DNA from 2 places in the Rhodovulum sp. BSW8 genome. Region 1 is predicted to be linked to the other one. Evidence: riboswitches for the same ligand, from Rfam matches in the RefSeq annotation. Region 1 holds a riboswitch; the other holds the start of a gene.

Region 1 (5,674 bases):
CAGCCCCGTGCCCTCGCCGGGGCGCTTGGTCGTATAGAAGGGCTCGAAGATCTTGGTCAGCCGGTCGGGCGGAATGCCATGCCCCTCGTCGCGGACGCGGATCATCGCATAGGGGCCGGGCGGCACCACGGCGCGGTCGCGCTGCAACTCGGTGCTCAGCTGCACCGCCTCGGTTTCCAGCCGGATCTCGCCGCCCTCGGGCATCGCGTCGCGGGCATTGACCACGAGGTTCATCACCACCTGTTCCAGCTGGCGCTTGTCGGCGCGGATCGGCGGCAGCGCCTCGGCATGGCGCATCCTCAGGCGCACCTTCTCGCCCACCAGCCGGTCCAGCAGATGGGCCAGTTCGCCCATCGTGTCGCGCAGGTCCATCACCTCGGGGCTGAGCGTCTGCTTGCGCGAGAAGGCCAGAAGCTGGCCCACGAGGCTCGCCGCGCGGTTGGCGTTCTGGTGGATCTGCACCAGATCGCCGTAATCGGGATCGCCCGCGTCATGGCGCAGCATCAGCAGGTCGCAATGTCCCGAAATCGCGGTCAGCAGGTTGTTGAAGTCATGCGCCACCCCGCCCGCCAGCTGGCCGATCGCCTGCATCTTCTGACTTTGGGTGAATTGCGCCTCCAGCGTCTTCATCTCGGTCACGTCATGCAGCACCGCGACCAGACCGCCGCCGCCCATCCGCGCCAGCGCCACCTGCACGAAAAGCTCGCGGTCATCGCGGGCCACACGCAGCACTTCGGCGGTGTTGGGGGCGCGACCCTGGGCGGCATCGGCCAGCCAGTCGCCGACCGACCGTCCCAGCCCTTCGAGTCGGTCGCAGAGGTTCAACGCCTCGCCGGCATAGGCGCCCAGCAGCTTGTTCGCCCGGGCATTCGACAGCCGCACCGTGCCGTCGATGTCGAGCTGCAGGAGAGCGACCGGCAGCGCGTCCAGGAACCCTTCGGGCGCCTCCGCGGCCCGCGCCCCGGCCGCCTCGGGCAGGATATAGAATTCGCGCCCGCCATCGGCCATGCGCAGCTGCACCAGGCGGCGGCGGCTCGGCCCCTCGGGGGTTTCGACCATCACCTCTTCGGTCTCGTCCGATGCGCCGCCCAGCAAGGCCGCCACGCTGTCGGGACTTTGCCCGATCAGCGCGCGGGCCGCGGCGTTGATGACCGCGAGACGCCCGACCGGATCGAGCCGGACCATCGGCAGCGCGATTTCCGGCCCGTCGGCGGCACAGGACTCGAGCCGCCAGAGAAACAGCCCCGACCCGGCGCGTTCGACGGCGATCCGAAGCGGCCCGGAGGCCAACGTACGTTGGGCCGAGGCCGGAAGGCCCCGGGCGGCGGCCGAGATCAGGTCGGCGACGGCGTGACCCGGATCGGCAAAGAACGCCTGCAGGGCGTCCGCGACCGGCTGGCCGCGCACCGCCGCGACACGGCGCAGCGCCTCGGGGCTTGCGATCAGCACGCAACCTTCGGAATCGGTGACCAGTGTCGCGCCCGGCGCACTGGCGCAGAGCCGCCGCAACCGGTCCGAGGGGATGTCCGACACCGGCCGCCCGAAGAGGCGCAGCAGCACGGCCAGGCAGGCCAGCGTGCTGCCCGCCGTCAGCAAGGGCGCGAAAAGCCCGGGCCAGGGCGATGTCCAGGCCGCCGCAACCAGCAGAACCCCAAGCGCCAAAGCGACCCAGGCGCGGTCGGCATGGGCCGCCGCGGATCGCCGGACAGTCACCAGAACGGGCACGAAACGCAACAATGAGGCCTCCCGGAAAGAGCGTCTTGCCCACTCTTTCTCCACAGCTATTAATCGAAGGTTAATGCGACCCGCCCGAGATGACCCGGCGGCACGGGATCGCCGGATAACGCAGCGTAACCCTTGTCAGCCATCGCCCCGCCGCAGCACCGCCGCATAGAATCCGTCGCCGCCATCAAGCGGGGTCAGGCGCCGCTCGGCGACCTCGGTCCAGCCCGGCGTATTGGCAAGAAACCGCGCGACCTGCGCGTCGTTCTCGGCCGACAGGAGCGAGCAGGTGGCATAACCAAGATGCCCGCCCGGCGCGACCAGTGCTGCGGCCCGGTCGAGAATGCCCGCCTGCAGCGCGGTCAGCCGGGCCAGATCGTCGGGGGTCGTGCGCCATTTGGCCTCGGGGCTTCGCCGCCAGGCGCCACTGCCCGAACAGGGCACGTCGCAGAGCACCAGGTCGAAGGGCGCTGCCTCGTCGAGATCCGCGCCGTCAAGGCAGGTCACCGCGATTCCCGCCCGGGCGGCCCGGTCGGGCAGATCGCGCATCCTTTGCGGGGCCGCGTCATGGGCGTAATGCCGGGCCGTCCCGCGCGCGGCCATGGCCAGCGTCTTGCCGCCGCCGCCCGCGCAAAGGTCGAGCACCCGCGCGCCAGCATCCAGCGGCATCAGATCGGCCACCGCCTGCGAAGCCGCATCCTGCAGTTCGACCACGCCGTCGGCAAAGGCGCGCGACTGCTGGACGCGCCGCGCCCCGGCCGTCACCTCAAGCGCGGTGGGCGAAAGCGCATGCGGCCGGGTCTCGATCCCCTCCCCCGCCAACTGAGCCGCCGCCTCGTCCCGGCCGCTGCGGCGCAGATTGACCCGCAGGAAGACCGGCGCGCGGTGCCGCAGCAGGTCCATCACCGGGCGGAAGGCCGGGCCGAGGCTGTCGCGAAGCATCTCTTCCAGCGCCTCGGGACAGTCGCAGGCGACCGCCTCGGGCAGATCCGCCAGGCCGGGCATGGGCGCGCGTTCGGCCTCGGACAGCGGCGCCGGGGCGTGGCCCTCGCCGGTGAAGACCGTCCCGGGGTCCGTGCCCTCGGCGCGCAGGGCGCCCAGCATCATGCCGCGCCCCGTCGCCGCGCCGCCCAGCGCGGCGAAGGATCGGGCGCAGCGGATCGCATCGAAGACATGGTCGCGGATCGCGGCCCGGTCCTTCGAGCCGGCAAAGCGGTTCTGCCGCGCCCAGGTGGTCAGCAGCTTCTCGGCCGGAGCGCCCTCGCGCCAGGCATCGAGCAGCTCGGCCGCCGCCGCGATCCGCGCCGCGGGCGTCACGCGCGGCCCAGCCCGGCCCGTTCGCGGCCCGCCGCAACATCATGCTCTGTCATCGCCCGCCATCCCTTCATCCGATCCGCCCCCGTGGGGGGTGCCCGTCTTCTGGCAGCCGCGTCCCCCGCGTGCAAGCGCGGCCCTCACCCGGGGCCTTTTCATCCGCGCCCGGACGTGGTTTGGTGGATCCCGTGACAGGGGCGTCCGGATCTGCCCGGGCTGAGAAGCACCCTTAGAACCTGAACCAGATCATGCTGGCGGAGGAAGTCGCGTGCCGGGCCCGAAAGCGGGCCGATGCGGCCGTCCGATGCCAGGGGAGGACAGCCATGCCCAGCGCGACAGAGACCCCGACCGGCGCCCCGAGCCAAACCGCAAGCCCCACGCCCGGCGCCCATCTTGCCGCGATGCGCGACCGCGCGCCTCTGGTGCAATGCATCACCAATTTCGTCGCCATGAACACCGCCGCGAATGTGCTGCTGGCGGCGGGTGCCTCGCCCGCGATGTTGCACGCGGCCGAGGAAACCCGTGAATTCACGCCGCTGGCGCAGGCGCTCTCGATCAATATCGGCACCCCCTCGCCGCATTGGGCCGCCGGCATGAAGGCCGCGGCCGGGGCGGCGCGGGCGGCGGGGCTGCCCTGGGTGCTCGACCCGGTGGCGGTTGGCGCAACCTCGTACCGTCAGGCGCTTTGCGGCGATCTTCTCGCGCTGGAGCCCGCAGTCATCCGGGGCAATGCGTCCGAAATCCTTGCGCTGGCCGGGGCCGCCACGCGCGGCAAGGGCGCGGACAGCGCCGACCCGGTCGAGGCGGCCGAGGCGGCGGCGCGGGCCCTCGCCCAGCGCAGCTGGGCGGTGGTCGCGGTCACCGGGCCGGTCGATTACGTGACCGACGGCACCCGCGCCTGGCGCGTTTCCAATGGCGACCCGATGATGCCGAAGGTCACCGCGCTGGGCTGTTCGCTGACCGCGCTGGTCGCGGCCTTCGTGGCGGTCGAGGGCGCCGATCGCGCCGAGGCGACGGTCGCGGCGCTGGCCTGTTTCGGGCTGGCAGGCGAAATCGCGGCCAGGGGTGCATCCGGTCCCGGCAGCTTTGCGGTCGCGCTGCTCGACGCGCTGCACGCCATGACGCCCGAGGCGCTGGACCTCGGCGCACGGGTCGAGCCCTCATGAACCGCAAGACGCTCGCCGTCTATTTCGTCACCCCCGACGGCGCCACGCCGGATCTGGTGATGGCGGCGGTCCGGGGCGGCGCCAGCATGGTGCAGTTGCGCGACAAGCAGGCCAGCGACAGCGATCTGATCGCGCTCGCCCGGCAGCTGAAACCGGATCTGACCCGGCGCGGCGTGCCGCTGATCGTCAACGACCGGCTGGCGGTCGTGCTGGCCTCAGGGGCCGACGGGCTCCATGTGGGGCAGTCCGACGGCGCCCCAAGCGCGCTGCGCAAGGCCCTGGGACCGGGGCGGCTGCTTGGCCTGTCGGTCGAGACCCTGGCTCAGCTCGACGCCATCCCCCCGGATGCGGTCGATTACCTGGGCGTCGGCCCGGTCCATGCGACCGCGACCAAGCCCGATCACGCGGCCCCGCTGGGCGTCGAGGGGCTCGGGCGGATCGTGACCAGGACCACCCTGCCCTGCGTCGCGATCGGCGGGCTCGGGGTCGCGGACGCGGCCGGTGTCAAGGCGGCGGGCGCCGATGGCATGGCCGTGGTGTCGGCGATTTCCGCCGCGCCCGATCCGGCGGCGGCGGCACGCGCCCTGGCCGAAGCCTGGAGAAGCGCATGATCCCCAATATCCTGTCGATTGCCGGGTCCGACCCCTCGGGCGGGGCCGGGATTCAGGCCGATCTGAAGGCCATCGGCGCCAATGGCGGCTATGGCATGGCCGCGATCACGGCCCTGACCGTCCAGAACACCCAGGGGGTGCGCGGGGCAGAGCTGGTGGCGCCCGCCCTGGTCGCCGACCAGATCCGCGCGATCCGCGAGGATATCCGCATCGACGCGGTCAAGATCGGCATGCTGGGCTCGGCCGCCATCGTCGAGGCGGTGGCCGGGGCGCTGGCCGGGCTCGACGCGCCGGTGGTGCTGGACCCGGTGATGGTGGCCAAGGGCGGCGACCGGCTGCTGGCCGAAGAGGCCGTGGCCGCGCTTTCGGCCTATCTGATGCCGATGGCCGCCGCGATCACGCCGAACCTGCCCGAGGCGGCCGACCTTCTGGGCCGTCCCGAGGCGCAAGACCGCTTTGGGATGGAGGCCCAGGCCGAGGCGCTTCTGGCGCTGGGGCCGCGCGCCGTTCTGTTGAAGGGCGGCCATCTGTCCGGCTCGGACAGCCCCGATCTGCTGCTGGACCCGACCGGGCGGGTCTGGTTCGAGGGGCCGAGGATCGACAGCCCCAACACCCATGGCACCGGCTGCACCCTCTCGTCGGCGCTGGCGACCTGGCTTGCCCGGACGGGCGAGATGCGCCCTGCGGCCGAAGCGGCGCGCGCCTATACCCGCGCCGCTATTATGGGCGCGGCGGCGCTGTCGGTCGGGCACGGTCATGGGCCGACCGACCATTTCTTTGCGCTGAGGAACCTCCCGGTCTGACGGACCCCCTTGGGGCGGGGCCGGTCAGTCGAAGCGGCGGCTCAGCGGCGTGGCGCCG
Region 2 (5,674 bases), on a different contig from region 1:
GCCAAGGACGTTGCGGCCTTCCTGATGTGGACGGCCGAACCGAAACTGATGGCGCGCAAGGAGGCGGGCGTGATCTCGGTCCTGTTCCTCGGCGTGCTGACCGTGCTGCTCTATCTGACGAACAAGCGTCTCTGGGCCCCCTACAAGCCCAAGAAGAACGTCTGATCGCCGGACCTCCGGTTGACGGAAACGCGCCCTTCGGGGCGCGTTTTTCGTTTGTACTCCGGTTTGCGCAACGGTTTGCGCATTGGGCCGCCGACCGTGCCCCGGACCGGGCGTGTCATGGGTATTTTCGCCAAGAAGAAGCGAAAGGCGCGATCAGCCCAGATAGGCGCGCAGCGCGGGCGGCGGGTCGGCCAGAAGCTTGGCCGTCGCCCGGGGCGCATGGGCGCGACCTTCCGCGACCAGGATCGTCTGATCGGCGATGGCGCGGGCATCGGCCGGGTCGTGGGTGACGAACAGGACGGTGGCGCCGGTCTCGCGCGCCAGTTCGGCCACGAGATCGAGCATCCCGGCCTTGAGCGCGGGGCCGAGCGCCGCGAAGGGCTCGTCCAGCAGCATCAGCGGCCGGTTGCGCAACAGCATCCGGGCCAGCGCCACCCGGCCGCGCTGGCCGCCCGACAGCGCCGCCGGTTTCCGGGGGCCGAGTCCGGCCAGCCCGACCCGGGCGAGCGCGGTTTCGACCGCGCGGGTCTGGTCCCGGTCGAGCCGAAGGCCGGGGCGAAGGCCGAGCCCGACATTCTGGGCGGCGGTCAGGTGAGGAAAGAGGTTGTTGTCCTGAAAGAGCACCGAGAGCGGCCTGTCGCCTGGCGCGAGCGGGCCAAGATCGGTGTCCATCCAGAGCACCCGGCCCCGGTCGGGTGCAAGAAAGCCCGCGATGGTGTCGAGGATGGTCGACTTGCCCGCGCCTGAGGGGCCCAGCAGCGCCACGATCTGCCCCGGCGCGACCGTCAGGTCCGCGGTGAGAGAGAACCCGCCTTGAAGGATCGCAAGGCGTTCAAGGCTCAGCATGGGCGCGTCCTCCGCGGTCGAAGATCCAGAAAAGCCCAAGGCTGAGGGCCAGCAGCAACAGGGCGGCGGCGGCCGCGCTGTCCATCCGGTAGGCCGCCATCAGCCCGTAAAGCTGCAGCGGCAGGGTGGCATGGCCCGGGTCGGAAAACAGCGCGATCACGCCCAGATCGCCCATCGAGAGCGCGGCCGACAGCCCCAGCGTGAACCCGATGGGTCGCCTGAGGCGCGGCAGCAGCATCAGCTTGAGCCGCGCGCGCCCGGCCATGCCGAGGCTGTCGGCAAGGCGGCCATGGTTGCGCTCGGCCTCGGCCACGGCGGGCACCAGGGCGCGCAGCGCGAAAGGCAGGCTCATCGCGGCATTGACGGTCGCGGTGACCGGCAGGGCAAGAATTCGCGGATCGGCCAGCGGGTAAAGCAGGATGAAAAGCCCGGTGCCCATCACCAGCGGCGAAGCGGCGATGGTGAGCGTGCCCGCGGCCTGCACCGCCCGGCCGCGAAGGCCCTTGAGCCGGTCGATGGCGATGGCCATCGGCAGGGCCAGCGCCAGTGTCAGCGCGGCCGAGCCAAGCGCCACGGCAAGCGAGCGCAGCGCGGCGGAATAGACCGAGGCGGGCAGGCTGGCCCATCCCGGCAGGCCGCGGAAGGCCACCATGACAAGCGGCAGGATCAGGAACAGCGTTGCCAGCGTCAGGCTGGCCCCGTCCTGCAGCCGGAGCCAGCGCCCGTTTGTGCCAAACTGCGGGATCGGGCGGCCGAGCCCCGGGCCGAAGGCGCCCGGCACGGCGATGGCGAAGGCCGCCAGCGCGGCCGCGACCGAGACCCCGACCTGGATCAGCGCCAGCCAGGCGGCGCGGCCGAGGTCGAAATCGAAGCGGAAGGCCTGATAGATCGCCAGCTCGACCGTCGTCGCGCGCGGCCCGCCGCCCAGCGTCAGGGCGACTGCGAAGCTGGTCAGACAGATCAGGAACACGACAAGGAAGGTGCCGGGCAACACCTCGCGCAGCATCGGGCGTTCGATATGGGCGAAGTGCGCGGCCGGGCCGAAGCCGAGCGCGGCCGCAAGCCGGAAGCGTTCGGCCGGAATGGCCAGCCAGCCCTGAAGCACCAGCCGTGTGGCGAGCGGCAGGTTGAAGAAGACATGGGCCAGCACTACGCCGCCCGGCCCGTAGATGTCGATGGGGCCAAGCCCAAGAGGCGCAAGGGCGGCCGACAGAAGGCCGTTGCGGCCGAACACGGCCAGAAGGCCCATCGCCGCGACGATCACGGGCAGGATGAAAGGTGCGCCGAGAAGGGTGATCAGAAGCCCCCTGCCGGGAAAGCGGCGCCGGGCCAGCGCCCGGGCCACGGGCACCGCCAGCAGGGTGCTGAGCGCGGCCGAGGCCAGCGCCTGCAAAAGCGTGAAGCGCACCGCCGCCAGATCGGCAGCGCCCAGCCGGGCGGCCCCTTCCGCCCGCCAGGCGACGGCCGCGATGGTGCCAAGCGCGAGCGCCAGCGTCACTGCGGCGGCGCCCAGCCCCAGCCCGGTCGCGATGCCTAGCGGCTGAGCGCGTCGCGCCATTCGGCCAGCGCCTCGTCCCGCACCTCGGCTGCCTCGTCCGCCGGGAAGATCAGCGCGGTTTCGGGCCGGATCAGCGTCTGGTAGCCCGCGGGCAGCCCGGCTTCGGGAGTGACCGCCGGATACATCCAGTTGGTCGTGGGGATCGCCGCCTGGAAGGGTTCTGTCAGCATGAAGTCGAGGAATTGCCGTGCCAGTTCCGGCTGGTCGGACGAGGCCACGATGCCCGCCACCTCGATCTGCAGGTAATGGCCCTCGTCGAAACGGGCGGCGGCCTTGGTATAGTCCTCTTCGGCGATCAGGTGATAGGCGGGCGAGGTGGTGTAGGACAGCACCATGTCGGCCTCGCCGTCGATGAACATGCCGTAGGATTCGGTCCAGCCCTTGGTCACGGTCAGGATATGCGGCGCAAGCCCCTCCCAGATCTCGGGCGCGCGGTCGCCATAGGCGGCCTTGACCCACAGCAGCAGCCCCAGACCGGGGGTCGAGCTGCGCGGGTCCTGGATCACGATCTTCAGATCCTCGGGCGCGGCGATCAGGTCCTCGAAACTGGCGGGCGGCTCGGGCAGGCGGGTCTTGTCGTAGACGAAGGCGAAATAGCCCCAGTCATAGGGCAGGAACAGCGGGTCCTCCCAGCCGACCGGCAGGTCTAGCACGGCGTCGTCGCGGCCATGCGGCGCGAACAGCCCGGTCTCGGCCGCGGCGGCGGTGAGGTTGGTATCGAGCCCCAGCACGACATCCGCGTCGGTCCGGTCGCCTTCCAGCCGCAGCCGCGCCAGCAGCGCCGCGCCATCGCCCGCAGGCACGAAGGTCAGATCGCAGCCGCATTGGGCTTCGAAGGCGGCTTCGACGATCGGACCGGGACCCCATTCGGTCACGAAGCTTTCATAGGTGTAGACGGTCAGCTCGGGCCGCTCGTCCGCCGCTGCGGGCAGGGCGGACGCGGCCAGCGCAGCGGCAAATACTGTGAAACGCATGGTCCTCCTCCAAAGATGGGGGCGGACGGGCAAGGGTGGAAATCTGTCCATGGGCCTTCCCTCCGCCGGTTCTAACCGGTTCAGGTTCAACGGGTTCGCGGGTCGCGCATCTCAGCCCCATGGGGCACCCCGAGGTGAGGGTCACGCTAGCGCCCCGCCGCGCGGTCCGCAAGCCAAACTCAGGTCCTGTCCCGCGCGCCCTGGGCAAACCCCTTGAGAGGCGGGCGCCCGGCGGCTATGCCCATAAGCCAAAGGAGATCGTCCCCATGAGCCAAGAATGAGCCTGAACACCTTCGGCCATCTGTTCCGCGTCACCACCTGGGGCGAAAGCCACGGGCCCGCGCTTGGCGCCACGGTCGATGGCTGCCCGCCCGGCATCGCGGTCGACGAGGCGATGCTGCAGCACTGGCTCGACCGCCGGAAGCCCGGGCAAAGCCGGTTCACCACCCAGCGGCAGGAACCCGATGCGGTCGAGATCCTGTCAGGCGTCTTCGAGGGGCAGACCACGGGCACGCCGGTGCAGCTGATGATCCGCAACACCGACCAGCGGTCGAAGGATTACGGCGACATCGCGCAGAAGTTCCGGCCCGGCCATGCCGATATCACCTACTGGCAGAAATACGGCATCCGCGATTATCGCGGCGGCGGCCGGTCCTCGGCGCGCGAGACCGCGGCGCGGGTGGCGGCGGGCGGCGTGGCGCGGGCCGCGCTGGCTTCGCTTGCGCCGGGCCTGAAGATCACCGGCTACATGGTGCAGATCGGTCCCCATGCCATCGACCGCGCGCGTTTCGATGCCGATCAGATCGAGCGCAACCCGTTCTGGGCGCCGGATGCGCAGGCGGCGTCGGACTGGGAAAGCTACCTTGACGGGCTCCGCAAGGCCGGCAATTCGGTCGGCGCGGTGGTCGAGATCGCGGCCTCGGGTGTGCCCGCGGGCCTAGGCGCGCCGATCTATGGCAAGCTCGACACCGATCTGGCGGCCGCGATGATGAGCATCAATGCCGTGAAGGCGGTCGAGATCGGCGAGGGCATGGCGGCCGCGGCCCTGACCGGGGTCGAGAATGCCGACGAGATGACCATGGGGCCCGACGGACCGGTCTATGCCTCGAACCATGCCGGTGGCATCCTCGGCGGGATCTCGACCGGGCAGGATGTGGTGGTGCGCTTCGCCGTCAAGCCGACCTCGTCGATCCTGACGCCCCGGCGCACGGTGACGGTTGCGGGCGAAGAGACCGAGATCGTCACCCGGGGACGCCACGACCCCTGCGTCGGCATCCGCGCGGTGCCGGTCGGCGAGGCGATGGCGGCCTGCGTTCTCTTGGACCATCTGCTGCTGCATCGCGGTCAGGTGGGCGGCAATCGGGGCCGGATCGGCTAGCGCGTCGGAGGCGGTTCGCCGCAGGTCGGGCAGGCCGACCGTGTTGCGAGAACCGCGTTCGCCCCTCGCCGATGGCGGCTGCGACATGCTCTGAAAGCGATTTGTCGGTGATCGCAGGACAGCCTGGCGGTTTCGAAGGCCGTCCGGTGCGAGCTCTGCAGCCGGAGGGCCGATGGGGGAGAGGCGTCGCGCAAGCATGTCGCCACGTCCGTCTTTCGTATCTTTGTCATTTGCGGGTCCCAGGTCCGGCCTGCGGCCGCCACCGACGGTCAGGTTCGGCACGGGGCACGCTCCGCTGCAAAGGGGGGGTGGGGCTATCGGAGATGGGGCGGCATTCTCTCGCTGGAAACGCCGCCGGAAATCCGCAAGGCGCCCCACGATTGATCCGTCGCGGAGCAATTTCCGGACTTAATTTTTAAATTCATATGATTAGGTTTCAGGTGGTGGGCCGAGAGGGAATTGAACCCCCGCTGTCGATGGGTGTAAACCATCCGCTCTACCCCTGAGCTATCGGCCCTCCGGGCGGAAGATGCCCTGGCGCATCATGTGCATGGTCCGTCATGGCGTCGGTCCACCACAGGGTGCGCCGCGCGGTCTAGCCGGTGATGCGCGATGGCGCAAGCCCGGGCGTGGTCCACGGCTGGGGCGGTTTCCCGGGCGGTGCCCGCGTTCGGGGGGCTTGGCGGCCGATCCTGACTGGTACGGGCGGTGGGGGGCAGCCCCATAATTTCATAAATAAAACAGGATTTTAAG

Evidence for each region. Region 1 has a riboswitch for thiamine pyrophosphate ahead of thiM (hydroxyethylthiazole kinase). Riboswitches for the same ligand answer to the same signal wherever they lie in the genome.
Region 2: another riboswitch for thiamine pyrophosphate. It lies ahead of thiB (thiamine ABC transporter substrate binding subunit); the one in region 1 lies ahead of thiM (hydroxyethylthiazole kinase).

Annotation. Positions count from the first base shown of each region.
Region 1 is NZ_QNVX01000005.1:286,914-292,587, reverse strand. It holds gene DSD19_RS03635 (ATP-binding protein) at 1-1,725, opposite strand, end outside; gene DSD19_RS03630 (RsmB/NOP family class I SAM-dependent RNA methyltransferase) at 1,861-3,039, opposite strand; TPP riboswitch at 3,220-3,316, shown strand; gene thiM (hydroxyethylthiazole kinase) at 3,360-4,202, shown strand; gene thiE (thiamine phosphate synthase) at 4,199-4,813, shown strand; gene thiD (bifunctional hydroxymethylpyrimidine kinase/phosphomethylpyrimidine kinase) at 4,810-5,616, shown strand; gene DSD19_RS03610 (M1 family metallopeptidase) at 5,641-5,674, opposite strand, start outside.
Region 2 is NZ_QNVX01000032.1:40,133-45,806, forward strand. It holds gene DSD19_RS14035 (cytochrome c1) at 1-165, shown strand, start outside; gene DSD19_RS14040 (ATP-binding cassette domain-containing protein) at 319-1,011, opposite strand; gene DSD19_RS14045 (thiamine/thiamine pyrophosphate ABC transporter permease ThiP) at 998-2,569, opposite strand; gene thiB (thiamine ABC transporter substrate binding subunit) at 2,545-3,543, opposite strand; TPP riboswitch at 3,584-3,685, opposite strand; gene aroC (chorismate synthase) at 3,821-4,921, shown strand; tRNA gene DSD19_RS14060 (tRNA-Val) at 5,363-5,438, opposite strand.